DNA from 2 places in the Vibrio sp. SCSIO 43137 genome. Region 2 is predicted to be linked to the other one. Evidence: predicted binding sites of a transcription regulator. Region 2 holds the regulator's gene; the other holds the start of a gene.
The links. Region 2 encodes CRP, which controls carbon source genes, mostly activating them, when cyclic AMP is high. Its sites were predicted from a motif close to TGTGANNNNNNTCACA; they were not measured.
Positions count from the first base shown of each region.

Region 1 (15,598 bases), 1.0 Mb from region 2:
CAGTTGGTTAATACGGTTAGTCTCTAATCCGGCGATATCGCGCATAAAGTCCGGCGCCTTAATACCGGCAGCCCATACCATTATGCTGGCTGGGATCTTCTCTCCTGACTTGGTCGTCAATCCGTGCTGATCGGCTTGTGTCACCATAGTAGAAGTACGCACATTAACCCCGAGCTTAGTCAGCTCCATATGAGCAGCTGAGGAGATTCTGCCCGGCAACGCAGGAAGAATTCGTTCACCGGCTTCCACCAGACTCACATTAAGCTTGTCGGAATCAAGATCGTCAAACCCGTATGTACGTAACTCTTTTACCGCGTTATGGAGTTCAGCGGAGAGCTCTACCCCGGTTGCACCGGCGCCGACAATAGCAATATCTACGCTGCCTTTACCCGAATTAGCGTGCAACTTAAGGAACTCGTTGTTCATATGGGTACGGAACTTATGCGCCTGATCCGGGCTATCAAGAAATATGCAGTGCTCACGCACACCCGGTGTATTGAAGTCGTTAGAGACAGAGCCAATCGCCATGACCAGAATATCGTAGTTCAGATTTCGCTCCGGCATAAGTAACTCACCATCTGAATCTCTGATCTCAGCTAAACGGATATGTTTGCTGTCGCGATCAATCTGTTCCAGTCTTCCTAAGCGAAAATTAAAATGGTGATTCTTGGCATGTGCGCGGTAGCTAAGGGCATCAACTCCGGCATCAAGAGAACCGGTAGCCACTTCATGCAACAGTGGTTTCCATAAATGGCTGGCGTTTTTGTCCACCAGCGTCACCTCTGCGCGGCCTTTTCTTCCCAGCGTATTGCCTAACTTGGTCGCCAGTTCAAGACCTCCGGCACCGCCGCCTACAATCACAATATGAGACATAAGCACACTCCCTCTATTCAAATGTTTAAAGCTGACAAATTAAATTATTTTTGATTTATTCAAATTTTGTTTAATTTGATTATAAGCGGCTTAACTCACTTGGCAAGAATAAGTTGATCTAGATCATAAATTTATTGTGAGAGCGGATAAAAGAAAGGCTCCGCCGGAATACAGAGCCTTTGCAGCAGACAACTAAAAAGTCATTAAGACTCTTTAAAAGCTTTAATTGCCTGAAGGTGCTGAGAGATTTTCTTGAATTTGTGAGTCTGAGTTTCATCCCAGACCAGCTGGTAGTAACTTTCTAACTCTTCAGCCGTTTGTTGGTTATTCAGGTCTTCATCTTGGGTAGACAAAATCACCAGACATTTACCCTGATTTTTGGAGCGATATTGGTCAACGCATTTAGTAGCAATATCTTCATACTCTTCCGGACGGTCGATCTTGCCCTGCATATTGTTTTCCGGATGCAGGTTAGGGTTAAAAATTACCTGCTTAATGCCGCACAAAAAGCCGATTCGTTCAGACCAGTAACCACCTAAGCCAACCCCACAGATAAGCGGATTATCATCGTCGGACTGCTCTATGGCCCTATGTACCTCTTTCAGCAGATGCTGCATATCGTGCTTTGGATGTAAGGTACTGTAATTAATAAATCTGACATCGGGGTCAATAAACTGAAGCTGCAAAACTTTTTCGTGGTTACCGGGACTTGTTGAATCAAATCCGTGTAGATAAATTATCATTATACTTCTCCCTGATCTGAGTCTCAGGTTCCTAAATTGCGTGGCTGGGGACTATCAGCCCTATTTAACATATAAAAACAGCCTGAGTCTGGTTAAATCTACCATGAAATCCGCTAATGTGAACGCTATAAACGGAATTTTATCTTTTGCTGACTAAAAAACCGTACCAGAAAGGTCAATCAGCCTGTTTTCCAGTTGCCTCGCCTCATCCAGATAGCTCTGCTGCTGCCAAAACTGGAAACCCAAATAGTACCATAGCATGGCCATAAACTGATGGCGGGGCTGCCACTGGTTCACTCCCATCAGCCAGATGTCGATATCTTCAATCTGCCTCAGCTTGCAGTAGTCTGCAACGGCATGAGGCATATTCAGACCAGCCAAATCAATGGTCATTGAGAGATCTAATCTGGGGTCGGCCACACCAGCGTACTCCCAGTCGATCACTTTTATCCCCTGCCGTGTCATCACCATATTGTATTGGCCTAAATCCATATGGCACAACACAGGTTCAACAGGCGGGATATTCGGCAACTCTCTCAGACGCTTATAGCAACGTTGCAGCTTGTCGCTTTTGTATTCTGAATTTAACTGATGCCAGTAGGCGTCAATTCTTGCCGTATAAGAGAACAGAGGTACCGGCTTATTATGAATATCAACGGAATGAATGCGGCAAATAGTGCCTATGAGTTCCGTATCACCAATAGGAATCGTGCCGACATCCCCTTCCAGCCATTCAACCAGCAAACCAGACTCCGTCAGCAATATAGGATCAGGCGCAAAATGGTGAGGCTTTAGCGATTCCAGAAGTTTATTTTCTCTGGCGCGGGAAAGGCCGAATCGGCTGGCAATCTGAGAGGCGGGGCGCCAAACGTAATGGGTTCCTCGCTGAGAGGTAATTTTCCAGCAACGATTGGTTAATCCGCCAGCCAGTGTTTCTGCAAAGGCCGGCGGCTCATCGAAGAAGTCATTCAGTGACAGTAGCGACTCATCAAGAGAGACCGCTTCATTCCAAGACATCCTTGCCACTGAACCTCCTTAGCTTCTTTATACATAAGTAAGAAGAATTATAATCCCAGCAAGCTTTTCTCTTGCTGTTTGCGGATTTCAGACTCATCGGCCCACTCTATCAGGCCTGTTTCCAGATCCATCAGTCTCATGGTCATCTTGTAGTAAACATCTTTTTTACTACCGTCCTGCTTCACTATGCTGGCCAGATTGCCGTACAGCATATATTGAGCACCGACCATCTTACCAAACTGAATGGCACTGCTCTGGTTAACCAGCTCGTCATTATTCTGGAAGTTCAGTTGCTTACGTACAGACTCAACCCGGCCCATATCGACAAAGCGGAACTTACCTGAGTTAAGCATTTTAGTACTTATGGTATCCGTGATGGATTCAGTATCAATATGCTCACTGGTTTTGTTCTTGATACGCTCAACAAAAACAATCGGTCTGTTGTCTCTCGTGATATAAGCAACTGAACCGGACATCAACATGCTGTCAGTCATCTCAGCGGCGATTTTTTGTAGATCCGTTGAGCCAAAATCTATGGTCGTTGTCTCCGCTTCCTGCGCATCCCCGTAACTTACCGTGTTAGAACAGCCACCTAAAACCACAGCTAAACCTAATAGAGCTATAACACCTTTTTTCATTACTGTTCCTTATTTATCTGCTTGGCGAATTTGAACGCGAAACTGTTTACCATTCGGATTAATTGAGACCTCTGAAATCGATAATGTTTCAAAGCCTCTTACTATTTTTTGTTTCCATGCACTCTGTTTAGAGTTCACTTCAAGTCCTTCATTGTCATACCAGTAAAAACGATACTGTATATTTTGATCGGCTTTATACTGACTGGTCAGGGTGATTACCCCTCTGGCATGGCCATCCACTTCTGCGGTAGCGATATTTTCAATCAGCAGTCTGCCGCCCAGAACATTGTCTCCAAACATAACGTTCTGAGACTTACCGTCTACCCTTAAGCCTGAAGTATTTTTAGCACAGCCAACCAGTGCGGCTGCCATTAAAAGCGCAAATGCTATTTTTTTCATCAGATATTCCCCAACTGTTTGTGCCAGATTGTTGAACTGTCACCTTGCCGCGACATCCAAACCAAAATCGTTTGATCGGGTTTGGTTGTTACTTTATAAGCCTGACCGGAAAAACTCAGTGTGTGCTCTCCCGGTGAAACCACTTTGCTATTGCTGTAAACCTGAGCAGGAAGTGTCTGCCAGCCCCTTGTATCTGGTTGTTCTGTCAGAACATTCCATACATTCATTAGCAAGTTACCCACTTCATTATTTCTGCTGGTCTCCCGCCGGATCTGCTCCTTGGAAACCACACGTAGTGCCTGACGGATCAGAATCGATGGCATTCGCTCAGTGAGATCCTGCTGAGCCATCAGATTAACATCAACAAGTTTAGATTTGGTAAACGCCTTGCCGTCTAGCTTAATGTTAGCAAACGACTGACTAGCCTGTTGCGGATAATAAGGCACCGCCATTGAATAGTAGGCCAGACTCCCCTGAGAATAGATTGGCAGAGAGAATTCCCAACCCTGCTTAGCCAGCACGACACCCTGCTCATCCAGTACAATGATGCGTGATTGTCCTTTCGGCAGTAGCTGAGGTTTTCCGTACTCTTTTTCCAGTAATTGCAAATCCTGACTCATACCCAGCGCTGAGGCTACGCGAAACGCCCCGTCAATTATCTCGCGGTTTTCAGGCATAACAGCCAGAGCACGGCGATAGTCGACATAGGCGTTGTTCAGCTCTCCAGAAGTTTCATAAAGCAGAGCCGATAAGTAAAGAAGATAACCGTTTTGCACTGCCTGCAACGAATCACCGGCGTCAGGGTAGTTGGAAAGAACCGAACCAAGATTGGGGTCAACACCACTCTGGCGCATCTCACGTTCAGCAGACTTAAGATCTTGCTCACGGGCAGCCTTAGCTCTCTCCTGCACCTGATTAGCTTTACGCATTTCAACCAGAGCACCTTCCAGTGAACTTTTCTTCAAATAGTTAAGCCCGAGATAGAGGTGGAGAAAGCCCAGCTCAAAATCGGCAGGATAGTAGCTTTTCAGATTGTCATTCACAGCCAGAGAACCAATATCTCTGGCACTTTCGCTGAGTGAGATTAATGCCTGATCCTGCTGAACCCGGGTTGCCTGCTCACTGAACTCAAAATAGGACTGGCTCTGTTGGTAGTTCTGATTGAGAAAGGTGACTCTACCTTTCTCCAGATTATCCAGAATCTCTCCGCCAACCATATCAGGAAGTAGCTCTTCTGCCTCTTGATACTGGCCTGCCTCTACAGCAAAATAGACTGCCTGATTTTGCTGGCTGTAATGGCTAAACAGGTTTCCGGCGGACAGAGAAGAGCAAGCCGTCAATACCGTCGTTACCGACGTCACCAAGGCAAAGCGTAATTTTTGCTTCACTCGAAATCTCCCGATTCAGTGCAAAATTAACCTAGCAGAAGCGGGCCAAGCGGACGGCCACCCAGCAGATGCATATGAATATGATACACCTCCTGACCACCGTGGCTGTTACAGTTCATAATCAGGCGATAACCATCTTCATCAATGCCATCTTGTTTCGCCAGCTTCTTAGCAACGGTAAACATTCTGCCCATGGTTAACTCATCTTCCTGTTCAATATGATTAACAGTAGGAATAAGTTTGTTAGGAATAATCAGGATGTGGGTTGGAGCACGTGGGGTGATATCTCTGAAAGCGGTGACTAAATCATCCTGATAAACAATATCTGCTTCAATTTCCTTACGGATGATTTTACTAAAGATAGTTTCTTCAGCCATTTTCATACTCCATTTAATAGATTGCTACATAAAGGCTCAAGTATGCGTTATGCCCTGATAAATCACAATAAAAAAACAGTGTTCATTAATAATTATTTCCTGTAAGCAAAGGTTTAGTTACTTGGTTTTGAGGTGGCTATCTCAGTATGTGTGAAAAAATATCGGTAAGATACATTGTTATTTTTTATTGCACCCAGTCTAATTATTGAGACAGACTTTGGGTCATTTTTATGCTTGTTGCCATTTTTACACTTGATGCAACGTGAGGGGAGAAAATGAAAGGATCAGTCATTAGACGCATGTACGCAGGCTTTTCAGTCATCGTCGTTATGTTTATTGTAACCATCGCAATTATGTTGGGAGGAATCAACGATATACATTCTAAGTTCGGCACGGTAACCAATCGCTCGCTACCTTTAGTTTCACTCTCTAATCTGTCCAGTGTTCAGTTACTTTCAGCCGACAAAGCCTTTAAAGACTTCCTTACCACGCAGAATCAGCAGCGTATGACTCAGATACGCAGCAACTTTGCTGATGCAGAAAAACAGTATCAGCAGATTTTTTCTCAGCTCAACAGTGCCAGTCAGGCCTACCCGGAACTCAGTGACAGTGTGGACAGACTGGAACAACTGGAGAAGCAGTATTTCAGTGAAGCCAGAGAAGCGATGGACAACTATCAGGAGATGTTTGTTAATCAGGAGAAGGTGCAGAAATCGGTACGACGTTTTCAGTCACTGACGTCTGAACTGAACGTCGGGATGAAAGTGTATGTTTCCGGCCAAAACAGCATTTCAGTCAAACTAGTGGCCAAAAGCTACTTTATTAAGCTGAAAGACGCAGAAGTAACCACTTCTGACGCTTTAGCAAGCAATGATACCGAGTTTGTAAAACAAGCTGTTGCTAAAAATAAAAAGGCCGTTTCACACCTGAACTACGCCTTTAACAGCCTCACAACTCAGTTGCCAGCAATTAAAGGTAACTTCGAAGCCTCGGTGGAGCAGTTTACTCAGGATATCGGAAAGCCGGGCGGCGTACTTGATCAACACTACGCTTATCTGGTGGCAAAAAAACGTCTATATACCAATATTGAAAACTTAGCGGCTGAAATCGACACGGCTATGGCTCTGCTGAACGGGTTCAATAAAGTCGCAACAGAAAATCTGGAACAATCTCTTGCCGAAGCTGAAGGCATCTATAACGATGGCATGGTTAAAGCGACGGTTATCGCGGTGATTGTTATTCTTCTGGCAATTGGTATCGGCTATCACATTGCTCACAGTGTCCGTACTCCCCTAAAGCATATTTTTGAAGCGCTGGAATCTCTCACTGAAGGTGATATGACCCGCCGCATCGAAATTAAACATAAAAATGAATTTGGCCGGGTAAGTAAGCACATCAATAGTTTGGCTGATAACCTTCATCAGATTCTGGTGCAACTTAATGACGCCTCGGTCAACCTGACCAGTGCTGCCAGTGAAAACCAGAGTACGTCTAACGATGCCCAGAACCAACTGAGCGAACAACGTGAACAGACTGCGAGCGTTGCTACAGCTATGACTCAGATGGAACACTCCGTATCTGAAGTTACCCAGAGTGCACAGAGCTCACTGCAGAAAGTTCAGCAGGTTGAAGCAGCGTCCGATACCGGCCGCCAGATTATGAACCAGAACATCACCACGATTAATCATCTTGAAGGCAGATTAAATGAGTCGGTTGAGGCTGTATCTCAGTTACGTACCATGAGTAATGAAATCGGTTCGATTCTGGATGTTATCCGTGGAATCGCTGAGCAGACCAATCTGCTGGCATTGAATGCTGCCATCGAGGCTGCACGAGCGGGTGAGCAAGGTCGCGGTTTCGCTGTTGTAGCCGATGAAGTAAGGGTTCTGGCTCAGAAAACCACTGAATCCACTCAGGAAATTGAAGGGATGATCAGCAACCTGCAATCCAGCTCAGAAACGGCCGGCCATGCCATTGAAAGTTGCGTTACAGATATGGAGCAGTCTGTGGCTCAGGCTTCCAATGCCAACAGTTCAATGGAAGAGATTCAGGCCCTGATTCTGGAGATTAGCCATATGAGCAGTCATATCTCTCAGGCCGCTCAGGAGCAGAGTAAAACCACATCAGAAATTGCCCGTAGTCTGGAAGGCATTAACCATATTGCCAGCGAAAGCCATCAAGCCATGGCTACCATTGCCGGGGTAAGCACCAATATGTCCGATCTGGCTCAACAGCAGGAAACTCTGGTGCATAAGTTCAAGCTGTAAGCAGCAAATCTGAAAAATTTTATTCAACAAGGGCGAATTTATATTAATTTGCCCTTGTTTTTTTTATAGTTAATACCATATCGGTTTATAGGTCTGGTATTACTTCTTTTCTGACACTCTTTTTGATCAACGTTTACTTTTCAGTTTCAGAAGACCAACTTATCCGGTAGCAAGATTCCAGCCTGTAATTATAACGACAGAGGACGCACCATGACCGTTCACGTAGGCATAATAGATCAAGACCCGATTCGTCTTATTACTCCGCTTTTAGATAGTCGTGCTTCTTGCCAACATATTATTTTCATTGGCGATAAATCTCAGAAGAGCATGTTTCAGCGTTTAACGTCAGTGCTGAGTCAGCGAGATATCGAAACTGAGTTTTTTGAAATCCCTTCCATTGTTGATACGGCACTGATTCGTCAGGCTATCCACAATCTGGAAGCCGATCTCCGTAATAGCGGCAAGTCCGTTAAACTCAATGCCAGCTGTGGTTTGCGACATAGGTTGCTGACGGTATACGAGATGTTCAGGGGCAATAACTGGGAGATTTTCGTTGTTGAGCCGAACAGCGACAAGATCTGCTGGCTCTATCCTGAGAACAATGCCGATGCACAGCTTCAGGATCATATTACTATCAACGATTACCTGACCGTTTTCGGCGCCAGAGCTGAGTTTAATGACCATGACCTGCCGGACCAACTTGATCAGAAATTGTATGAACTGGGTCAGAAGTGGGCAGGAAATGCCCTTGAATTAGGCCCGGGGCTGGCAACCCTTAACTACCTTGCAACTACCTGTCGTAAAGAGCAAAAGCTGGATGTGGCGCTGACAGAGAAGCAACAAGGTTACCGTGAGTTGAACATGCTGCTTTCCGATCTGGTTGACACTAAGCTCGCCAGCTACAGTAAGGGAATACTGACATTCGTCAGTGAAGATGCCCGTCGTTTCTCCAATGGTGAATGGCTGGAAACTCTGGTTCACAGCACCGTTAAACAGATTCAGGATGAGCTGCCTACTATTCAGGATCGCTCCCTCAACGTTCAGGTATATCGTCAGCTTGGCGAGCGTGAAGTACGTAACGAACTTGATGTTGCTACGGTAGTAAACAATAAACTGCACATTATCGAGTGTAAGACCAAGGGTATGCGTGATGACGGCGACGACACCCTATATAAGCTTGAATCCCTGCGTGATCTGCTTGGAGGACTACAGGCAAGGGCTATGCTGGTGAGCTTCCGTCCACTAAGGCACAACGATATTACCCGTGCGGAAGATCTTGGCCTGGCACTGATTGGCCCAGATGAACTGAAAGATCTGAAGGCTCACCTGACAAGCTGGTTTACCGAAGCCGGCGGCCACGAAGAGCTGTAATTTTAAACTCAAAACTCAGCTAACCTATATAAATTTAAGCGCAGCTCAGGCTGCGCTTTTTGTTATCATTTTTATACCAGATAGCCCCCATTTCCTTAAGGGGTTATTCCACTCTGAACCTGCCGACAATATTCACCAACTGGCCATTCGTATCCGTAAGCTGGTGGGTACTGTTTGCCGTTTCATTACCGTTGGAGTTCAGGGTATAAATCATCTGCTGAATAGCATTCATGTTACGGTTAATCTCTTCAGTTACCGAGCTCTGCTCTTCTGCAGAAGTTGCGATTTGCGCCGTCAAATCGTTTATCTCAACCACGGACTCAGTCATTAAATCAAGGGAAGTCATTACCTGAGAAGTAGTTTCTGCCGTCTGTTCACAACTTAACTTGGTCGATTCCATACTATTTACTACTGCCTCTGAACCGGACCTGAGTTTCGTCAGCATCTCACCTATTTCACTGGTGCTCTGCCGGGTTCTTCCTGCCAGTGCCCGCACTTCATCGGCAACAACGGCAAACCCTCTGCCCTGCTCTCCCGCCCGGGCTGCTTCAATGGCAGCATTAAGGGCCAGCAAGTTGGTCTGTTCGGCAATTTCACCAATCACATTCAGAACTTCCGCAATCTGCTCGGTGTTTTCATTCATTTCACTGATGGTCTCTGAGGTATGGCCTACTTCCTCTATCAGGGCAGATACATTGTCCACGGCCTGCTGAACAATCTGTTTCGACTGCTCAGCTTCACGGTTTGTCGCTTCTGTCTGTTTTGCTGCGGTCGCGGCACTCTGGGCGACAGATTCTGCGGTAGAACTCATTTCATTAATCGAGGTTACGGCAAGTTCCATTTCACAGCTATGAGACTTGAGCAAAGTCTGGTTGGATGCAGCCTGCTCTTCCAGCAGTGCAATTTCATTGCTGATATTATTGCTGGATCCAGACACCTCTTTCATCATACCTTGCAATGTCTCTATAAAACGGTTGATACCATCGGCGATTTTTCCCAGATCATCTTTGCTTTCAACCTTAAGTCTGTGAGTTAAGTCTCCACTGCCGTTGGCTAAATCCGTAATCACTTCACGAAGTGACACAATGGGCTTAAAGGCCATATTTATCAGAAAGATACTGACGGGAACAATCACCGCCGCGGCAATCAGCAAAGCGATAGTAATGGCGTTATTCAGGCTAGCGGTGTTGTTTTGAATATGCTGCTTATCGATATAGCCGTTGAGACTCCACGTTTTATCACCTATCTCAAAACTGTCCGGAACCGGAATCAGGTCGCCATCCTGCTTATTGTTAAACAGCATATTGCCCTGAGAGTCATATAACTCAATAAAGCTGCCCTCCACTGAAGAGGATTCAAGCATCTTCTGAATGCCACTCAGATCTACATAGAAAATATCACCACTCTCACCACCTCTTGGCACCACAATACTGATCAAGGGGGTACCGTCACGGTAAGAGATATCATTAATCAACACCTCTCCGTTTGCCCCTTGCAACATAGAGAGATAGCGTTGACTCCGCGCTTCATCTTCAACGGCACCATTTCTGTCAAATATCAGGTTATATGAAATTTTGACAATATCGGCGAACCCTGTGGCCTCAAGAGTGCTGTTGATCTCCATAATGCTGAAGTTAGAGCTCTTAGCAAGCCTGATATTATTATCCAGATCGCTGATGAGCTGATTCTTTACCAGAATAAGCTGCGAGCGGATATTGCTGGTATCAGCCTTTGAGATGTAATTGCTAATGTGATAGTTCACGCTCAGATAGGAGGTAAGTACCGATACAGAGATAATTGCAATAACCAGCAATAATACCTTGGTTTTAAAAGCTATGTTTTTCATAAATTACCAACAAATGTCCATTTGTGTCACTTTATCTAGACGGCGATGGTATATCTTTTACAAATAATTTTATATGAAGCTTATCACTAATCAGAAAGCATAAATGAATTTTATGATTTTAAAGTGTGTAAAACAGTACTTTTAGTATTCAGAAGAGGAAAAATTGGAAAAGTTATTTTTTATTAATAAGTTATCTTTAATGCAAGAATAGAAAACAATATCATTGCTGATGATATGGGTACTGTTAGTTATTGTTGAAAATACAACAAACTTTACTAAAAAGCTTACTGCTTAAATAGAAACATCAAAAAGGGCCGAACGTTTTCACGTTCAGCCCTTTCAAATAGTATTTAATTGCTAAGCAATTAGATCATTTTGCGCGCAGCTTCAATTACAACCTTGATTGAACGAGCTTCTGTCTCTTTCAGAGTCGCATGGTCCGGGATCTCTTTCTGAGTACGGTTGATAATAACACCAGCAACACAACCCGCTTTCAGACCAGAACTTGCACACATGGTCAGCAGAGTTGCAGATTCCATTTCGAAGTTAAGAACACCCATGTCCTGCCACTCTTGCATAGAGCCCTGGAAACGCTTAACAACGCGGCCAGAGAAAGTGTCATAACGCTCCTGACCCGGGTAGAAAGTGTCACTAGATGCTGTAACACCCATATGAACTGGTGCACCAACTTCTTCAACAGCTTCTTTCATAGCAGTCGCTACTTGGAAATCAGCAACGGCAGGGAACTCCATAGGAGCAAAGTGCAGGCTCGCACCATCAAGACGAACAGAACCAGTAGTAACAATCATGTCACCTACGTTCACATTCTCCTGAATTGCACCAGTAGTACCAACACGCAGGAAGGTTTTAACACCACACTGAGCCAGCTCTTCTACTGCGATAGATGTAGACGGGCCACCAATACCAGTTGAACAAACAACGATAGATTTGCCGTCTAGCTCTGCAAGATATACGTTGTACTCACGATGGCTTGCCAGTTGAACAGGGTTTTCCATTTCGTTTGCAATTTTTGGCACACGATCCGGGTCGCCAGGAATGATTGCTACCGTTGCGCCTTTAAGATCGGCTTCAGTAATACCTAGGTGAAAAACTGGTTGAGACATAGGTGGCTCCTTAAATTGACTAACCTTTCAATTAGCCTTTAATTAATTACGGATAATGGTCAACTTTAGCCGACAAAAGGCCAACATAGAGTGATTATGATCACACGAATGAATGACCAACATTTCACGATTACATAAAAAACCGGTTTGCATCACACTTTTATCTGTTTTTAGCCATTGATTGACCAAAAAACAATAGCAGCTTGTGGCGAAAACACCGCCACAAGCTGCTAATTTTGCCTTATCTGTTATTGTTGTTTAACTGGTTGCTCTGATACAGACTGAGTATCAGAACCGGAGCGACTGGCTTTGTTGCCATATTTAAGCAACCTCAGGGCATTAAGTGTTACTAATACCGTTGCTCCGCTATCGGCCAGAACTGCCACCCACAAACCGGTAATACCAAACAAACTGGTGACCAGAAATACCCCTTTCAACCCCAGTGCCAGAGTAATATTCTGGCGAATGTTTTTTAGTGTGGCCTGAGAAAGCTGAATCATTGCCGCCAGTTCAGTCAGACGATTATGTGTTAATGCTGCTTCCGCCGTTTCCAGCGCCACATCGGTACCGCCTCCCATGGCAATACCAACAGAGGCCGCTTTCATTGCCGGCGCATCATTGATACCATCTCCGACCATGGCCAGCTGGCTATTCTCTGAGTACTCCCTCACATAGCGTACTTTATCTTCCGGTAGTAACCCGGCCTCAAACTCAACCCCTATCTGATTAGAAATACCCTGTGCACTACGTGGGTGATCACCGGTCAGCATAACGGTTCTTACCCCGATAGCATGTAAATCAGCAACAGCCTGTTTCGCATCTTCTCTTAACGTATCCTGCCAACCGATAACACCGATCACATCACTCTCTCTGACAAGATAAACAAGGGTTTTTCCCTCAGACTCAAGAGCCTCAACTAAGTTAAGAGCGCTTTGATCAACCTGAATATCTGCCTTGGAAGGAGAGAGAATCTGGTACTGCTCTCCGGCAATTACTCCACTTACACCAACGCCTGCCAAAGCTTGCTTCTGTTCTGCTTCAGGCAGACTGATACCCTGTTGTTTTGCGTGCTTAACAAGCGAAACGGCAAGAGGATGCGAAGAGCCGACCTCGATAGCCGCGGCGAGCTGAATTAACTGCTGCTGAGTAATCTCTCCCAGAGGCAACACATCTGTGACTCTTGGTTTACCCTGTGTCAGGGTGCCGGTTTTATCGAATGCAACAACCTCGATATTACCTAAAGATTCCAGTGCAGCTCCGCCTTTAATAAGCGCACCACGTTTAGCTGCAACAGCCAGACCTGAAGTAATAGCCGCAGGAGTAGAAATCACCAGAGCACAAGGGCAGGCAATCAACAGTAGCGCCAGTCCGCGATATACCCATGTCTCCCACGGCTGGGCAAATAGTAGCGGTGGCGTAATAATAACCAACACGGCCAGTACCATCATTAGGGGGGTATACCAGCGGCTGAAGCGGTCAAGAAAGCGTTCAATAGGTGCTTTATGAGACTCTGCTTCTTCAATCAGGTGCAAAATACGGTCAATGGCATTTTCACCTTGCTGAGAAGTCACGGTTATTCTCACTACTCTGTCGACGACGACCGAACCCGCCATAACTTGCTCACCTTCAAGGTGTTCAACGGGTACTGATTCACCAGTCAATGCACTTTCATCAAAACTGGCAGCTGATTGCAACCGTCCGTCGGCTGGCAGACGGGCTCCCGGTGCAACTTCAATAACATCATCCGGCTGCAATGACTCAGCAGCCACTGTAACCCGCTGGCCATCGATAATTTTCACCGCTTCTTCCGGCACAAGCGCCATCAGAGACTGTACGCCACTGCGGGCTCTGGACGCGGCAAATGCTTCCAGTTTTTCACCCAGCAGAAACAACAGCAACACCATAGCCGCTTCGATAGTTTCCCCTAGGTACAAGGCACCAAGAGCAGCAACGCTCATTAAGGTTTCGATAGAGAAGGGAGAACCGCTACGGGCAAGTTGAATGGCTTTGCTGGCGATAGGAAACAGGCCTATAAGGCAGATAGCAATAAACGCCCAGCGGCTCAACTCAGGAAATGAATCTCTGAGTATAAATGAGATCGCCATCGCGGCAGACAAGGCGACAACCTGAATGTTCTGTTTAAGGATCCCTGTCAGGCTAAAATCTTGTGGCTCTGATTTGGCTGGCTTGCCTGATGACAGTGAGAAACCCGCTTCATTTACCGCTGATTCAATATCACCGGCCAGAGAGTCAAGCTGAGTCTGAACCACCAGCTTTTCAGTGGCAAACAGTACTTTCACCTGTTGCACGCCTTTAATGCGGCTAACGGCGGTCTCTACTTTTTTGGCACATGAGGGGCAGTCCATCCCCACCACCTGCCAGCTGTGAGTGTAAAGGGCTTCTAACCCTGAGGACTCACTCTCATCATCAGTTGCCCCTCCGGAGGAACAACAGCTGGTTTCAGCCTTACTACTACAGCAAGAACTACTGCTTTCGGTTCCCATGCTCTTAATAGCGGAAATGCCCGGAGCGCTGCAACTGGTTCCTGATATTTTAGCCGTGCTGTTTTTCGATAAGCAGGCATCATGTTTTGTACACATAACGTATCCTTAAATTGTGTGATCAATATAAGGATAAACCTTGGAGTCTACTCCAAGGTCAAGCTTTTTATCTTAGCCTCAGCTCGGGTTATCTTAATCTTTGTAAAACTACCGATTGATCCAGTTCATTCTGGTAATCAGTGTAATCCAGGCCTTTATCAAAGATATACTCTGTCACCAGTGTTCTCACTCTTTCGCACAAGACATCAGCGTTCCACGGCTTTTCAAAGTAGCTCTCCACCCGCGCCAGATTAATAGCGGTAATAGTATCCTGATGCGTTGCCTGCCCGGTCAGAAGTATCTTTTTGGTCTGACTAAAACGGTCATCCTTAGATATTTCCGTCAGCAACTCTACACCGGTTTTTCCCGGCATAACATGGTCAGAAATCACCACGGCAACAAACTCTCCGTCAGCATCAAAGTCGTCCATCAGCTCCAATGCTTCGTCCGCTGACTCACAATCTTCAATATTCAGCCAGTTACTCAGGCGCTCAAGGTCTTGTAAAACCGCACTCAATACTTCTCGCTGATCGTCAACACAGATCAGATTTAACTTCTCCATACTATTCCTCGACAGGTAATTTAATTCTGAAAATGGTTTTGTCGCTGCTGCTCTTAACGGCAACGGTACCGCCATAACCACTAATAATTCTTTTAACTATTGATAAGCCAAGCCCTAAGCCAAATGACAAGCCACCTTTTTTGGTAGTGAAATTGGGCTGGAAAATTTTTCTTCGTGTCGGCTCGTCTATTTCCGGTCCGTTATTGCTGATAGTGATTAGAATCCGCTTGTTGCTATAACGGGTCGCTATCTCTATTTCCGGATCCGCAGTTTTATCCATTGCGTCACATGCGTTTTTAATCAGGTTCACCCAAACCTGAGCCAGTTCTGTAGAAGAGGCTTTCAGTTGTGGCAGCTCAGCCGGACTTAAGTGCACTGAAACTCTTCTTAAAT
Region 1 is NZ_CP116383.1:2,060,651-2,076,248, forward strand. It holds gene PK654_RS09635 (NAD(P)/FAD-dependent oxidoreductase) at 1-873, opposite strand, end outside; gene ycfP (alpha/beta hydrolase YcfP) at 1,077-1,616, opposite strand; gene PK654_RS09645 (phosphotransferase) at 1,770-2,633, opposite strand; gene lpoB (penicillin-binding protein activator LpoB) at 2,681-3,271, opposite strand; gene PK654_RS09655 (YcfL family protein) at 3,281-3,670, opposite strand; gene PK654_RS09660 (COG3014 family protein) at 3,670-5,058, opposite strand; gene hinT (purine nucleoside phosphoramidase) at 5,085-5,435, opposite strand; gene PK654_RS09670 (methyl-accepting chemotaxis protein) at 5,711-7,702, shown strand; gene PK654_RS09675 (DUF1887 family protein) at 7,913-9,073, shown strand; gene PK654_RS09680 (methyl-accepting chemotaxis protein) at 9,177-10,919, opposite strand; gene udp (uridine phosphorylase) at 11,285-12,043, opposite strand; gene PK654_RS09690 (zinc/cadmium/mercury/lead-transporting ATPase) at 12,292-14,643, opposite strand; gene PK654_RS09695 (response regulator) at 14,732-15,205, opposite strand; gene PK654_RS09700 (sensor histidine kinase) at 15,207-15,598, opposite strand, start outside.
Region 1: a site for CRP is predicted at 12,133-12,148, ahead of udp (uridine phosphorylase). Genes of this name have one in related genera too.

Region 2 (15,598 bases):
CTGAAATCGCAGGTGCTCTGGCGGGAACGGCGAATAAGTTGCTTCAGGGAGAGGCAATTAAGAGTGGTATCAACGCTGTCGGCCTTTGCCTTGGTGATGGTGCTATGTGTTCAGTAACTGAGCTGGATGCTGAACTGGGTGCAGTAGGTAAAGCAGCTCCCGGTGACGCTAAAGTACTTCAGGCGATTCTGAATACCGGTGCTCTGCCAATTATCAGTTCAATCGGTCTGACCCATGAAGGCCAGCTTATGAACGTAAACGCCGATCAGGCGGCTGTAGCGGTAGCCGGAACTCTGGATGCTGAGTTGGTACTGCTATCTGACGTCAGCGGTGTTCTGGACGGAAAAGGCCATCTTCTGGTAAACCTGAATCAGCAACAAGCTGATGCCTTAATAGAGGGGAAAGTGATAACCGACGGGATGATCGTTAAGGTGCAGGCTGCTTTAGAAGCTGCCAATGACCTTGGCCGTCCTATCGAAGTCGCAACATGGCGATACCCTGAAAAATTAGCCGAACTCTTTTCAGGTAAAAGCATAGGTACACAGTTTTTACCTCAGTAAACGAATTTTAAACAGTAAATTGGATAACCAATAAACGGATTTTTACCCCGAGTAACTGACCGCCAGTGCAGTCCGGGATAGTAGGAGAAACACAATGAGTAAAGTACAAGTTAAAAAAGTAGTCGTAGCATATTCCGGCGGTCTGGATACATCAGTGATCATTCCATGGCTTAAAGAGAACTATGACTGTGAAGTGGTCGCTTTTGTTGCTGATGTCGGTCAGGGTGCAGAAGAGCTGGACGGTGTTGAAGAGAAGGCAATTGCTTCTGGTGCATCAGAAGTTTATGTTGCCGACCTGAAAGAGGAGATGGTTGCTGAGTATATTTATCCGTCACTGAAAACAGGTGCCGTTTATGAAGGTAAATATCTGCTGGGTACCTCAATGGCTCGTCCGATTATCGCCAAGGCTCAGGTAGAGTGCGCACGTAAAGTAGGCGCTGATGCCCTTGCTCACGGTTGTACCGGTAAAGGTAACGATCAGGTTCGTTTTGAGAGTGCTTTCGCAGCTCTTGCACCGGATCTACACGTAATTGCTCCTTGGCGTGAGTGGGATTTGGTCAGCCGTGAAGAGTGTCTGGATTACCTTGCAGAACGTAACATTCCTTGCTCAGCTTCGCTTACTAAGATTTACTCTCGTGATGCTAATGCATGGCATATCTCCACAGAAGGTGGCGTTCTGGAAGAGACATGGAACGCACCAAACGACGATTGCTGGGCATGGACAAACAGCCCGGAGCAGGCTCCAAATGAAGCGGAATATGTATCACTGAAAGTGGAAAAAGGTGAAATCACCGAAGTCGATGGTGAGAAAATGACACCATACAATGCGCTTATGTATCTGAACGATAAGGGTGCCAAGCACGGTATCGGCCGTATCGATATCGTAGAAAACCGTCTGGTAGGTATGAAGTCACGTGGCTGTTATGAAACTCCGGGTGGCACCATCATGATGGAAGCTCTACGTTCTGTTGAGCAACTGGTGCTGGATAAGAGCTCATATGAGTTCCGTGAAGAGTTAGGCATTAAAGCTGCGCACCTGATTTATGACGGTCGTTGGTTTACCCCTCTGTGTAAGTCAATTCTTGCAGCCACTGAAGAACTGGCGCAAGATGTCAACGGTGAAGTCGTTATCAAACTGTATAAAGGCCATGCGACAGCAACTCAGAAGCGTTCTGAAAACAGCCTTTACTGTGAACGTTTTGCTACCTTCGGTGAAGATGATGTTTATGACCAGAGCCATGCGGCCGGCTTTATTCGTCTTTACTCACTGGCCAGCAGAATTCGTACACTAAACTCACAAAAATAATATCAAGCTGCGTGGCACAGGCTGCGCAGCTCAATAAAAATTACCAGAAGCATCAGCAATACTAAGCGAGCAGGAGAGACATAATGGCATTATGGGGCGGAAGATTTACCCAGGCAGCAGACACTCGGTTTAAAGAATTCAACGATTCACTTCGATTCGATTACCGACTGGCTGAGCAGGACATTGTCGGCTCAATCGCTTGGTCGAAAGCTCTGCTTTCTGTTGGTGTACTGACTGAACAGGAGCAACAGAAACTGGAGTTGGCGCTGAATGAGCTTAAGCTGGAAGTGATGGAAGATCCTAAGCAGATCTTAGCGTCTGACGCAGAAGACATTCATAGCTGGGTTGAGCAACACCTTATCAGCAAGGTTGGTGATCTTGGCAAGAAGCTGCATACCGGTCGTTCCCGTAATGATCAGGTCGCAACTGACCTTAAGCTCTGGTGTCGTCAGCAGGGACAGCAACTGCTGATTGCCCTTGATCGTCTGCAAAACCATATGGTTGAAGTCGCTGCCATGCATCAGGATACGGTTCTGCCGGGTTATACCCACCTGCAAAGGGCACAACCGGTCACTTTTGCTCACTGGTGTCTTGCCTATGTAGAGATGTTTGAGCGTGACTATTCGCGCCTGAGTGATGCTATCCACCGGTTAGATACCTGCCCGTTAGGCTCTGGTGCCCTTGCAGGTACAGCTTATCCAATGGATCGTGAAGAGCTGGCTCATAACCTTGGCTTCCATTCTGCCACCCGTAACAGCCTTGATTCTGTTTCAGACAGAGACCATGTTATGGAACTGATGTCCGTTGCGTCTATCTCTATGCTGCACCTTTCCCGTATGGCAGAAGATATGATCTTCTATAACTCTGGTGAGTCTAACTTTATTGAGTTGGCTGATACGGTGACTTCAGGCTCTTCACTGATGCCACAGAAGAAGAACCCTGATGCGCTGGAGCTTATCCGTGGTAAGTGCGGAAGAGTTTACGGAGCCATGGCAGGCATGATGATGACGGTTAAAGCTCTGCCTCTTGCCTACAATAAGGATATGCAGGAAGACAAAGAAGGCCTGTTCGATGCACTGGATACATGGAATGAGTGCATGGAGATGGCGACACTCTGCTTTGAAGGCCTGAATGTAAATAAAGAGCGTACACTGGAAGCGGCAAAACAGGGCTATGCTAACGCCACTGAACTGGCAGACTATCTGGTTGCCAAAGGTATTCCGTTCCGTGAAGCTCACCATATTGTTGGTGTAGCAGTAGTGGGAGCCATTGAGAAAGGCTGTGCACTGGAAGAGCTTTCATTAGAAGAACTGCAGGCTTTCTCTTCAACCATTGAAGCGGATGTATACGATATTCTTACCATTGAATCTTGTCTTGAGAAGCGTTCAGCTCTGGGAGGTGTATCGCCTAAACAGGTTGAGTATGCGGTGAAACAAGCACAGCAACGTTTGAGCAAACGCGATACCTCCGGTGTGAAAGTACGTGGTGCCAGACTGACGGATATTGATACCCTTGAAAGCATGGTGACTTACGGAGCCAGTATTGGTGAGGTTCTGCCTATCTCCCGTAGTGAGATTAACCGTAGCATAGGTTCTTTTGCTGTAGTTGAGCATCAGGGAACAGTAACTGGTTGTGCTTCACTTTATGTTTATGACTCTGGTCTTGCTGAAATACGCTCACTAAGTGTTGAAGCTGGCTGGCATGATCAAAGTAGCGCCATCGTGCAGCACTTGATTGAGAAAGCCAAACAGATGGCGATTCAGAAAGTGTTTGTGCTGACCCGTACACCTGAGTTCTTTATGCGACAGGGCTTTATTCCGACCTCTAAGAGTCTGCTGCCGGAGAAAGTACTGAAAGACTGCGAACAGTGTCCGAGGATCCACGCTTGTGACGAAGTTGCTCTGGAGATCGAGCTTGGGGATCTTGCTATTGTTCGTGCGGGTGCGGCGTAAAGCTATGATATTTAGGAAATAAATAGTTAACCTTAAATATATTTAAAAAATTAAAGATCCTTTGGGAACATTATCGGGAAAAGGCGGTCTTATTAAGTACCACTGCTTTTTCTTAGATGAATCTAAGAAAGCCCCTGACCAAGATTGGTTTAGGGGCTTTTTTCTTTTTGCTCTGTTTTCACTTCCTTTACAAGCGGTTATCTCCTGAATCAAATTAAGTTTGTTTAACTATATTTATAGTTCATCTACTTTTTGTTTCTCTTTCGCATTGGAAAAACCACAAAGCGAAACCAGAGATGAAGGAATAGCAGAGTATTAAAGGCGAAACCGGCAAAGATCAAAGCAATGGATTCTACGCTCTTAGGATCTTCCCTGAACACAAACCACCATACCACCCAGCACAGCACAGAAAGTGTGGTCAGTTGATCCATACACCGCTTACAACGACCTATCTTTTGCCAGAACCAGTGATTGCCGTTACAGAACTTACAAGCCATTCTAAATCCGAAAAATTTGTTATCTGCCGATATTCTGAACCAGAGTGAAATTAAGCGCAATTCGCACAAGTCACTCAGCTCTGTGTCTGCAAAGTAAAAAAAGAGATTTCATTCACAAAAAAAACCTTACTCCCCCCTTGGGATCTTCTATTGCGCCCCCACATCACTCTCACAAGCTGATAAATCAGCACAATCTATTAATTAAATCTAAATCAGGAGAGACGACCGATGAATATTCGTCCTTTACATGACCGTGTTATCGTTGAACGCCAGGAAGTTGAATCTAAATCTGCAGGCGGCATCGTTCTGACTGGTTCTGCTGCTGAGAAATCTACTCGCGGTACTGTGTTAGCTGTTGGCAAAGGCCGTATTCTGGAAAACGGTACTGTTATGCCACTTGACGTAAAAGTAGGCGACACAGTGATCTTTGCTGAAGGCTACGGTACTAAGACTGAGAAGATCGACGGTAAAGAAGTACTGGTAATGTCTGAAAATGACATCATGGCAATTGTTGAATAATAGTAAGCGTTAAGACATTCACTCTTAAACGACAAACTAAAGTAGAAAAATAGATTTTAGGAAAGGAAATCAAAATGGCTGCTAAAGACGTAAAATTTGGTAACGACGCACGAGTAAAAATGCTGGAAGGTGTAAACGTTCTGGCTGATGCAGTAAAAGTAACGCTGGGTCCAAAAGGACGTAACGTTGTTCTTGATAAATCATTCGGCGCACCGACTATCACTAAAGATGGTGTTTCTGTTGCACGTGAAATTGAGCTGGAAGACAAGTTCCAGAACATGGGTGCTCAGATGGTTAAAGAAGTTGCTTCACAAGCTAACGATGCGGCAGGTGACGGTACAACAACTGCAACAGTTCTGGCTCAGTCAATCATTGCTGAAGGCCTGAAAGCGGTTGCTGCTGGTATGAACCCAATGGATCTTAAGCGTGGCATCGACAAAGCGGTTGCTGCTGCTGTTGAAGAGCTGAAATCACTTTCTGTTCCTTGTGCTGATACAAAAGCGATTGCTCAGGTTGGTACTATCTCTGCAAACTCTGATGAAACTGTTGGTAACATCATTGCTGAAGCGATGGAAAAAGTAGGCCGTGACGGTGTTATCACTGTTGAAGAAGGTCAGGCTCTGCATGATGAGCTGGACGTAGTAGAAGGTATGCAGTTTGACCGCGGTTACCTTTCTCCTTACTTCATCACTAATCAGGAAGCGGGCGCTGTAGAGCTGGAAAACCCATTTATCCTGCTTATCGATAAGAAAGTATCTAATATCCGTGAACTGCTGCCTACACTGGAAGCGGTTGCTAAAGCGTCTCGTCCTCTGCTGATTGTTGCTGAAGATGTTGAAGGTGAAGCACTGGCTACTCTTGTTGTAAACAACATGCGTGGCATCGTTAAAGCGGCTGCTGTTAAAGCACCTGGTTTCGGTGACCGTCGTAAGGCAATGCTTCAGGATATCGCTATTCTGACTGCTGGTACTGTTATCTCTGAAGAGGTTGGTCTTGAGCTTGAGAAAGTGACTCTGGAAGATCTTGGTCAGGCTAAGCGCGTAACCATCACTAAAGAGAACACAACTATCATCGATGGTCTAGGTGAAGAAGCGATGATCAACGGCCGTGTTGCTCAGATTCGTCAGCAGATTGAAGAAGCAACTTCAGACTACGACAAAGAGAAGCTACAAGAGCGTGTTGCTAAGCTGGCTGGTGGTGTTGCAGTAATTAAAGTTGGTGCAGCGACTGAAGTTGAGATGAAAGAGAAGAAAGACCGTGTTGAAGATGCACTTCACGCAACTCGCGCAGCAGTTGAAGAAGGTGTGGTTGCCGGTGGTGGTGTTGCCCTGATTCGTGCGGCTTCTAAAGTTGCTGGTCTTGAAGGTGCTAACGAAGAGCAGAACGTTGGTGTTCGCGTTGCTCTGCGTGCAATGGAAGCGCCTCTTCGTCAAATCGTTGCTAACGCAGGTGATGAAGAGTCTGTTGTGGCTAACAATGTTAAAGCAGCAGAAGGTAGCGAAGGCTACAACGCAGCGACTGGCGAGTACGGCGATATGATCGCAATGGGTATCCTTGACCCGACTAAAGTAACTCGTAGCGCACTTCAGTTTGCAGCCTCTGTTGCCGGTCTGATGATCACAACAGAAGCTATGGTTTCTGATATGCCTGCGAAAGACGCTCCTGCAATGCCTGATATGGGCGGAATGGGTGGCATGGGCGGTATGCCTGGCATGATGTAATATCATCCTGAACTGAGAAAACCGAAGCGTTATGCTTCGGTTTTTTTATGCCTGAAATAAGCCGTTTATCAGCCCGTTATTTACCATCAGTTTCTCGGTTTAATTGGGTGAATTTTGTATTGGTTTGGTTAATCAAATAGTTACTGTAGTCAAAATATTTGATAATCTAATTAGGCGAAAAAATTTAGTATTTTCAGTTAGTAATAATTTCATATCAGAAAGCTAAGGGGTATTTTTACTAAATCGCCTATAATTATGAGTATTGTTTTCAGTTGAGAAGTAGATGGAGTTTTGATGGGACTGAACACTGCATTTTTAGCTGTGCGTGGCAGGCGGTTGTTGGTTGCTTTGGCGACTCTTATTAGCTCGGCGGTACTGTATGCCGGAGCATCAGAACAAACTAATCTGGCTCATTTACCTGACAAGCTCAGCGAGACCGAGCGCTATCAACTGCTTTACCGGACAACTTTCGGGCCGACTAAATCCAGCTATAACCAGTTACAAAAACTGGGTTATAAAGAGTGGCTGCAAAGGCAGTTCTCACTGCCAGCCTCTTCCCATGAAAAACTATTTCTTACCTTTGATGAGCCTGAATCGCATAAAGCAAGAGGCAATGTCTGGTGGCAGATTGCGATTTACAGCGAAGATCAACTAAGGCAGAGAATGGCCTTTGCCCTGAGTGAGCTTTTCGTGGTCTCCCGCCTTGGAGGAGGGTTAGGTAAGAAAGCTCACGCCCTGTCGAATTATTACGATCTGTTAGCTGAAAATGCTTTTTCAAACTACCGGCAATTACTGGAGAAAGTGACCTTTCATCCGGCAATGGGGCGATACCTCTCTATGATGGGCAGTCGCAAAGCCGACGCAGATAAAGGAACCTTTCCTGACGAAAACTACGCACGGGAAGTGATGCAGCTATTTACCATTGGCCTCTATCAACTAAACAATGATGGTAGCTATAAAACCAGCGCCAATGGAAATCTTATTCCCAGTTACACTCAGCAGGATGTTGAAGAAATCGCTCGGGCGTTTAGTGGCTGGGTGAGGGAGAAGAGTGATAAAGCACTACTAAAACCTATGCGTGCTGTCTCCTCCCGCCATGACTTCACTGAAAAGACGGTATTGGGGCATACCCTTAAATCGGGGCTGACCCCTTATCAGGATGTAAGCCAGGTACTGGATATACTGTTCTATCACCCTAATACGGCTGCGTTTGTTTCAAAGCAGTTGATTAAGAGGTTTGTTACATCCAACCCCTCAGATGAATATGTGCAAAGAGTGTCGTCGGTGTTCGCTGATAACGGTAAAGGTGAACGAGGGGATTTAAAGTCTGTACTGCTGGCGATTCTGCTAGATCAGGAAGCACTCGGTTATTCGCAACTTAAGCCGGTAAAAGTGAAAGAGCCCCTGCTGGCATTAACCAATATCTACCGGGCATTTTCTGTCGGAGGAGCTGAAAGTGGTGCTAAAGCGACGCTTTTCTATCGAGCAGCGCAACAAGGGCCTCTTTCATCGCCGTCGGTGTTTAATTTCTTTGAGCCTGACTATCAACCTGCCAGCTTTATGCAACAGGGGGAGATGGTAGCTCCTGAGCTGGAGTTAATGAACTGGACCAGTTACACCGCCTACAGCAATGCTGCCCGAGCTATTTTGTACTCTGTAAAGAAAGTTGATTCCCCCCTTTCTGTGGATGAATTTACCGCTCTGAAGGAGCAACCTGAACAATTGACGGAGCTGATAAACAAGCGCTTATTTGCCAATAAAATGAGTGCAGAGCTTAAAAGTATTATCAAAGATAACTTGTCAGAAGAGAGCAAGAGAAAACAAAACCGGGTGTTACAGAGTTTGTATCTGGCGCTGATTAGCGATGAATTTCTGATTCAGGAGTAGGGCAATAACAATCAAGCGAAGAGAATTTCTGTCACTATCGGCGGGCTGCGGGTTTATGTCGTTGGGCTTGCTTCCCGGCAGGCTGAACGCAAAACAGAAAGATTATAGAGCCTTAGTTTGTATTGACCTGAAGGGGGGCAACGACGCCTATAATATGTTGGTTCCGGCAGACTCGCTGCACTATCAAGAGTACAACAAGAGCCGAGCTCTGCTTGCGATAGAACAGAGTGACTTGCTGAAGATTCCACAGAGCAGCTTTGACGGCAATAACAAAACCGTGCAGTTTGGCTTGCATCCCACTATGCAGGCATTACAGGCGCTTTATAAGGCAGGGAAAGCGAATGTGATACTAAATAGCGGTGTGTTGCAGCAACCTCTGACCAAGCATGAGATAGAGTCAGGAGCGAAACCCAAGCCGCCTCAGCTTTTCTCTCATAATTCTCAGCGTTCAGAGTGGCACCGTGGCGCGGTAAACCACAGGATAAAGCTGGGTTGGGCCGGCCGGATGATGGATGTGATATCAGAGCAACAGGGCTTCTCTGCTCTTTATAGTCTGTCCGGTAATGCCTTGATACTCAGGGCGATGAACAGTGAGCAAAATATCCTCAGGGGAGATAAGGTGGCTAAAGTGGCCGGTATTCAAAACCGGGCCATACTGCGTAGCTACAAAAAGCTGCTGGCAAAAGATCCAAGTTCACCGTTTCATGCCGAGATCAACAAAGCGATGCAGGCTTCCCTGAGCAGTAGCAGTCTGCTGTCTGAAACCTTAAACAGAGAGAGCAGCTTTAAAGGCTTTTCCGGTTCATCACTGGATAAGCAGTTGGCGGTGGTGTTTAAACTGATCAGCCAGCAACAGCAACTGGGTCAGGAGAGGCAGGTGTTTTACGTTACTCTGTCCGGTTTTGATACCCATGATGACCAGCTAGAAAGACATCCGTTGCTGCTTAAAGAGTTAAGTGACAGTCTGGCTACCTTTAACCGTGCGCTGGAGTCGATAGGCTATCAGGATAAGGTGGTTACCTTTACCCAGTCAGAGTTCGGACGCAGAATCGCTCCTAATGATACAGGAACGGATCACGGCTGGGGTGGCCACCAGTTGATTATGGGGGGCGGACTGCGGGCAGAAAAGGCGATTGGAGTCTGGCCAAGTTTAAAAATTTCTGGTGAGGATGATATCTCTAAGGGAAGGATGATTCCGTCTATCGGTTCTGATCAGGTTGCTGCCGCACTGGCTGAGTGGATGGGCGTAAAATCGGCCAAAGCGATGAGAGTGGTATTGCCGAATATTGATAACTTTCAACGGCTCGAGTTAGGGCTAAAATAAAAAACGCAGCTTTCGCTGCGTTTTAAAAGGGATAAGCCAGAGGTTTTATCGTGTTCCGTAAACCACAATGGTTTTACCGTGAGCAGAGATAAGGTTCTGCTCTTCCAGCATCTTAAGGATACGGCCTACGGTTTCACGTGAACAACCTACGATTTGACCAATTTCCTGACGGGTAATCTTAATCTGCATACCGTCCGGGTGTGTCATTGCATCAGGTTGTTTGGCTAGGTTAAGTAGCGTCTGAGCGATGCGACCAGTTACATCTAGGAATGCCAGGTCACCTACTTTCTGGCTGGTAACCTGTAGACGGTTAGCCATCTGTGCAGAAAGGCGCATCAGGATATCAGGGTTAACCTGAATCAGCTGACGGAATTTCTTAAATGAAATTTCGGCTACTTCACATGGGGATTTAGCACGTACCCAAGCAGTACGGTCTTGTTCTTCTGCAAATAGACTGAGTTCACCGATGAAGTCACCTTGATTCAGGTAGGAAAGAATCATCTCTTTTCCTTCTTCATCCTTGATAAGCACAGCTACAGAGCCTTTCACAATGTAATACAAAGTTTCCGCTTTCTCACCAGCGTGAATCAGCGTGCTCTTTGAAGGGTATTTATGGATATGACAGTGTGAAAGAAACCATTCTAATGTTGGATCGGTTTGAGGTTTACCTAGAACCATAATTATCTCACTATTTTATGCAGGGTCTATTCAGCAGCGTCCTTTGCTGCCTCGCCAAATTGGTGAAGTTAGCATAGGTTTTCTTATGCAAAGCTGCAAGCTACTTCTATATCGGTTAAGAATAGTATCCTTTTTTGCAGACGATTTCTTGATTTTGATCGCCCTCAAATTGCGATTTGTTAAGCAAAACCGTGCACATGATCACGGTATTAGAAGGAAAATGCATTATCGGCTGTTTTTTAGCCGATTTTGCCCGTTTCGATTAACTGTTGCAGTACCGGCCGGATTATCAGTTCCATGGCAAAGCTCATTTTACCGCCCGGTACCACCAGCGTATTATGCCGTGACATAAATGAGCCATCGATCATTGCCAGAAGGTAAGGAAAGTCGACATTTTTCATTCCCCGCAGCCTGATCACCACAAAGCTTTCATCTAAACTAGGAATACCTTTGGCATTGAGCGGGTTAGAAGTATCTACAGTCGGAACCCGCTGAAAATTAATATGAGTGCGCGAAAACTGAGGGGTAATATAGTTCAGGTAATCATCCATTGAACGCACGATAGAGTCAGTTACGGCTTCGCGGGAGTGGCCTCTGTCGCGGGTATCGCGGACAAATTTTTGTATCCACTCAAGGTTTACAATAGGAACCATGCCGATAAGCAGGTCGACATGCTGAGAGACATTCACATCACCGTCTTTTACCCCGCCGTGCAGCCCTTCATAAAACAGTACATCGCTCTCTTCCGGCAACTCTTGCCAAGGGGTGAAGGTTCCCGGCATCTGATTATAGGGAACTGCTTCATCAAATGAGTGCAGATAGCGCCGGACTTGTCCTGTTCCCTCGTCGCCAAACTTACGGAAGAATTTTTCCAGTGCAGGAAAATCATTCGCCTCAGGGCCAAAGTAACTAATGTGCTTTCCCTGTTCCTTGGCTTTACGGATCTCGATATCCATTTCCGGGCGGGTAAAACGGTGGAAGCTATCTCCCTCAACCCAGGCAGGCTTAATGTCCATCATGCTGAACATTTTTCTGAATGCTTCTGAGGTGGTGGTTGTGCCTGCACCGGAAGAACCGGTTACCGCGATGATTGGATGTTTTGCTGACATGACATTCCTTGTCGGTTTACTAACTCACTGACGTTAGTGTATGAAAATAGGGCTAATTAATAAACAATCAAAGTTCACGCTTTAACTTAATGTCTACAGTTTCGTGCAGTTCTGAAAAGAGAATAACCGCTTCTCCTGACTGCAGAAGTGTTTTTACTTGTTCAATTTTGTCTTCCAGCATGGCCTCTTCAGCACCATAGTCGGTGCCTTCACGCAGCACATACTCTTTAATTAAGTTTGTCAGGGTTTCCGGGTCAATTTGTTGCCATGGAACAATCATACATCCTCACTGATTGATGAGATAAAGTGTTGGTAGTAATCCGGCAGATGTTCCTCTAACCAGAATCTGGGACGGGACAGGGTACCGGAAATAAAACCGACATGACCGCCCTGTTTTAACAGCCTGTAGTGAATATTGTCGTTTAAACGGAACTGCGGGATAACGGCCGCCGTCATAAACGGATCGTCACCGGAGTGAATTACCTGCAGCGGAACAGTAACCTGGTTCAGTACCTTTATCCCTGAGCAGCGCTGGTAATAGTCGTCAGCGTTATCAAAGCCGTGTAGCGGTGCGGTAATCAAATCATCAAAACCGTATAGGGTCTGAATGGACTTAATATGTGGCGCCTCGATTCCAATGGCAGATTTCAGCTTGTGCTCTTTAAGCAGCGCATTCTTCTTCAGGGAAGTTAAAAGATAGTTACGGTAAACCTTTGAAAAGCCCTGTTCAATGCGACTGGAACAGGCGGCTAAATCCAAAGGAGCTGAGACAACGGTTGCTGCACCCAGCAGTGGTTCATCCTTATATGTGGCCAGATAGTTCACCAGCATATTGCCACCAAGAGAGATACCTACCGCTACTTTGGGTTGATCTGGAAACAGGGTGTTCAGATGCTTCAGAAAGTGGCGGGCGTCTTTCACTTCACCTGAATGGTAAGCACGCGCATGACGGTTTGGCCTTCCGCTGCAAACACGAAAGTGCATCATTACTGACAGCCAGCCTCTCTTGGAGAAAGCGTGCATCAGGCCATTTGCGTAGGGGCTGTCAAAGCTGCCTTCCAGCCCATGAAATAGCACAAAAATAGGTTTTTTAGCGGCTTGTTCAGTCTGCCAATCTTCGCTCCATGCAAGATCAACAAAATCGCCGTCTTCCAGCTCAAGTGTCTGCCAGCAAGGTTTAAAAAGAGGTTTCCTGCGAATTAATCGAGGCAGTATGGTTTGAAAGTGCGGATTAGTCAGTCCGGCAACGGGGGAGAAATTTGTCATGGTTTTTTCACTTACAGGGCTGCTGTCAGGCAGCGATTTTTATCCGTCTTGTCCCTATTAAGCTCCAGCTTGATTTAATGATGAAGCTAATGCAAGCACTCACTTAAGTCTGAACAAGATAAATCAAAAGGCTACTGGCTGTCTCTGGCGGTAAACTCTTCAGCGAGACTATCGGCACCTAACTGCTGACAATAGAGCTGAGTCATTGGTAGCCCTTTATTCTCAGTTAAGGCTATGGAATTGATACAGTCGACCAGATCGGATTGCTGCTGCTTTTCCAGCATTAGCTCAAACTCAAGAGATTTTCTGTAAAGGGTGTCAGGCAGGTGAGTTTTATACTGTTTTCTTAATTCACGATAGTGCAGCAGTAGGGATTCACTTCTGCTAAGGGCGTGTTGTATTTTATGCCAGCTCTCTCCTGCAAAACTGAGCTGCTGTTCATCCAGCCACTTGAGTAACAGCAGCAGGTTTACATTGCCGTGATATTTGTTCTGTAGGGATAAACACGCTTCTTTAATCCCGCGCACACTATAATACTGCAGGCTAAACTGCCAGAGACGTTCCAGTGTCAGAGATATAGAAGCGTTTTTTGTCATTCACTCTCCAGATCGAGTTGCATCTGTTCCAGTTGTTCCTGAATGTCCATCCATTCCATTTCGACCTCTTCAAGTTCTGATTTAGAAGAAGCCTGAAGTGCCAGTACCTGATTAAGTTTAGCCTTATTTTCGTCCTGGTACAGACTGGTGTCAGATAATTGCTGCTCTGCTTCAGCTAATGTTTCAGAGAGCTTATCGATCTGATTTTCCAGTTTTTGCAGTGACTTACGCAGCGGGGCAGTCTGTTTACGGAATTCGGCTTCTTTCCTTTTCTGCTCTTTTTTCGCTGCTGCGCTGTTTATGCCGGATTTAGCCGAAGTATCTGGTTGTGCCTCTTTCTTTTCTGCTTTGCTTAGATCTGTCAGCCATTTGTAGTAGTCATTAAGATCACCATCAAACGGGGCAACTTGCCTGTCATGCACCAGGTAGAGATCATCAGTGGTGGCACGAAGCAGATAGCGGTCGTGGCTGACAATCACCATGGCGCCTTCAAAGGTTTGTAGTGCCAGCGTAAGGGCTTGTCGCATATCCAGATCAAGGTGGTTGGTCGGTTCATCGAGCAGCAACAGGTTAGGTTTTTGCCACACAATCAGGGCCAGTACCAGTCGCGCTTTTTCACCACCGGAAAAAGGGGCGACTTTATCCAGTGCTTTATCACCGTTAAAACCGAAACTGCCTAAGTAGTTTCTTAGCTCCTGCTCGGTTTTATCCGGCGCTATCTGCATCATATGCTGCAGAGGCGTCTCTTCCGGATGAAGAGTCTCAAGCTGATGCTGGGCGAAATAGCCGATCTTAACGCCCTGAGAATAGGTGAGATCGCCCCCCTGAGCTTTTAGCTCTGATGAGAGTAGCTTAATCAGGGTAGATTTACCGGCACCGTTTCGTCCCAGCAGGCCGATGCGGCTGCCCGGTACGAGGTTAAGGCGGATTTTTTCCAGAATCAGTGTGTCGTCGTAACCGGCCGATACATCGTCCATCATGATAATCGGATTTGGCAGGGCTGATGGTTCACGGAACTCAAAACTGAACGGATTATCGAATTGGGCAGGCAGTACTTTTTCCATCTTCTCCAGAGCTTTAATACGACTCTGTGCCTGACGGGCTTTAGAGGCTTTATATCTGAAGCGATCGATATAGCTCTGCATATGTGCCATCTGCTTCTGCTGCTTCTGATACATGGCTTGTTGCAGGATCAGTTTTTGCGCCCGCTGATTTTCAAATGATGAGTAGTTACCTGTGTATTCATTCAGCAACTGATTTTCTATATGGATAATACGGCCGACAATAGGATCGAGAAAATCCCTGTCGTGGGAGATCAATACCAGAGTGCCGGGGTAATTCTGTAGCCAACGCTCCAGCCACATAACCGCATCCAGATCCAAGTGGTTGGTTGGTTCATCGAGCAGCAGCAGATCTGAACGACATAACAGGGCTTGCGCGAGGTTAAGGCGCATACGCCAGCCACCAGAGAATTGAGTCAGGTTCCAGCTCATCTGATCCTGACTAAAACCAAGCCCGTCCAGCAATTCTGCGGCACGGGCACGGATACTGTATCCGCCGATGGTCTCTATCTTCCCATGAATCTCAGCGACTTTTGTACCGTTATCTTCTGCTTCGGCCTTAGCCAGTTCTGACTCGAGATTACGGAACTCTCTATCACCATCAATAACATATTCGAGGGCGGAACGTTCCAGTGCCGGTGTTTCCTGTGCTACCCATGCCAGTTCCCAGTAGGCCGGCTGCTTAAAGGTTCCCGCATCGATAGACAGTTCATCTTTCATCAGTGCGAACAGGGTAGATTTTCCGCAGCCGTTTTTACCCACCAGACCGACTTTATCGCCCGGATGAATGGTTGCTGATGCCTGGTCTAAAAGCGGTTTACCGCCTCGGAGTAACTGAATGTCGCTGAACGTAATCATAGAAGTCTTATAGATTGGGAATGTTTAACGCGAGGAATAGTAGGCGTTATACGATTAAAAGTCGATCATTATAGAAAATAGGATATGATGAGGGTTACATAATTCTGTCAGGCGTTAGCAAATGGAGCTTTTGCCGATGCTTTATCAGTAAGAGTTAAAGGAATAGTTCAGGGAATGAGTCAGAAACAAAACCCCTCACCGAAAATTCTATTAATCTTTGTTCATCCGGAGCCGGAAACCTCTGTGGCTAACAGCATAATGCTG
Region 2 is NZ_CP116383.1:3,061,345-3,076,942, reverse strand. It holds gene argB (acetylglutamate kinase) at 1-560, shown strand, start outside; gene PK654_RS14440 (argininosuccinate synthase) at 655-1,866, shown strand; gene argH (argininosuccinate lyase) at 1,950-3,818, shown strand; gene PK654_RS14430 (DUF3624 domain-containing protein) at 4,064-4,315, opposite strand; gene PK654_RS14425 (co-chaperone GroES) at 4,544-4,834, shown strand; gene groL (chaperonin GroEL) at 4,909-6,555, shown strand; gene PK654_RS14415 (DUF1800 domain-containing protein) at 6,850-8,442, shown strand; gene PK654_RS14410 (DUF1501 domain-containing protein) at 8,498-9,766, shown strand; gene crp (cAMP-activated global transcriptional regulator CRP) at 9,812-10,444, opposite strand; gene PK654_RS14400 (phosphoribulokinase) at 10,684-11,553, opposite strand; gene PK654_RS14395 (YheU family protein) at 11,621-11,833, opposite strand; gene PK654_RS14390 (hydrolase) at 11,830-12,819, opposite strand; gene PK654_RS14385 (TIGR02444 family protein) at 12,951-13,415, opposite strand; gene PK654_RS14380 (ABC transporter ATP-binding protein) at 13,412-15,334, opposite strand; gene kefG (glutathione-regulated potassium-efflux system ancillary protein KefG) at 15,509-15,598, shown strand, end outside.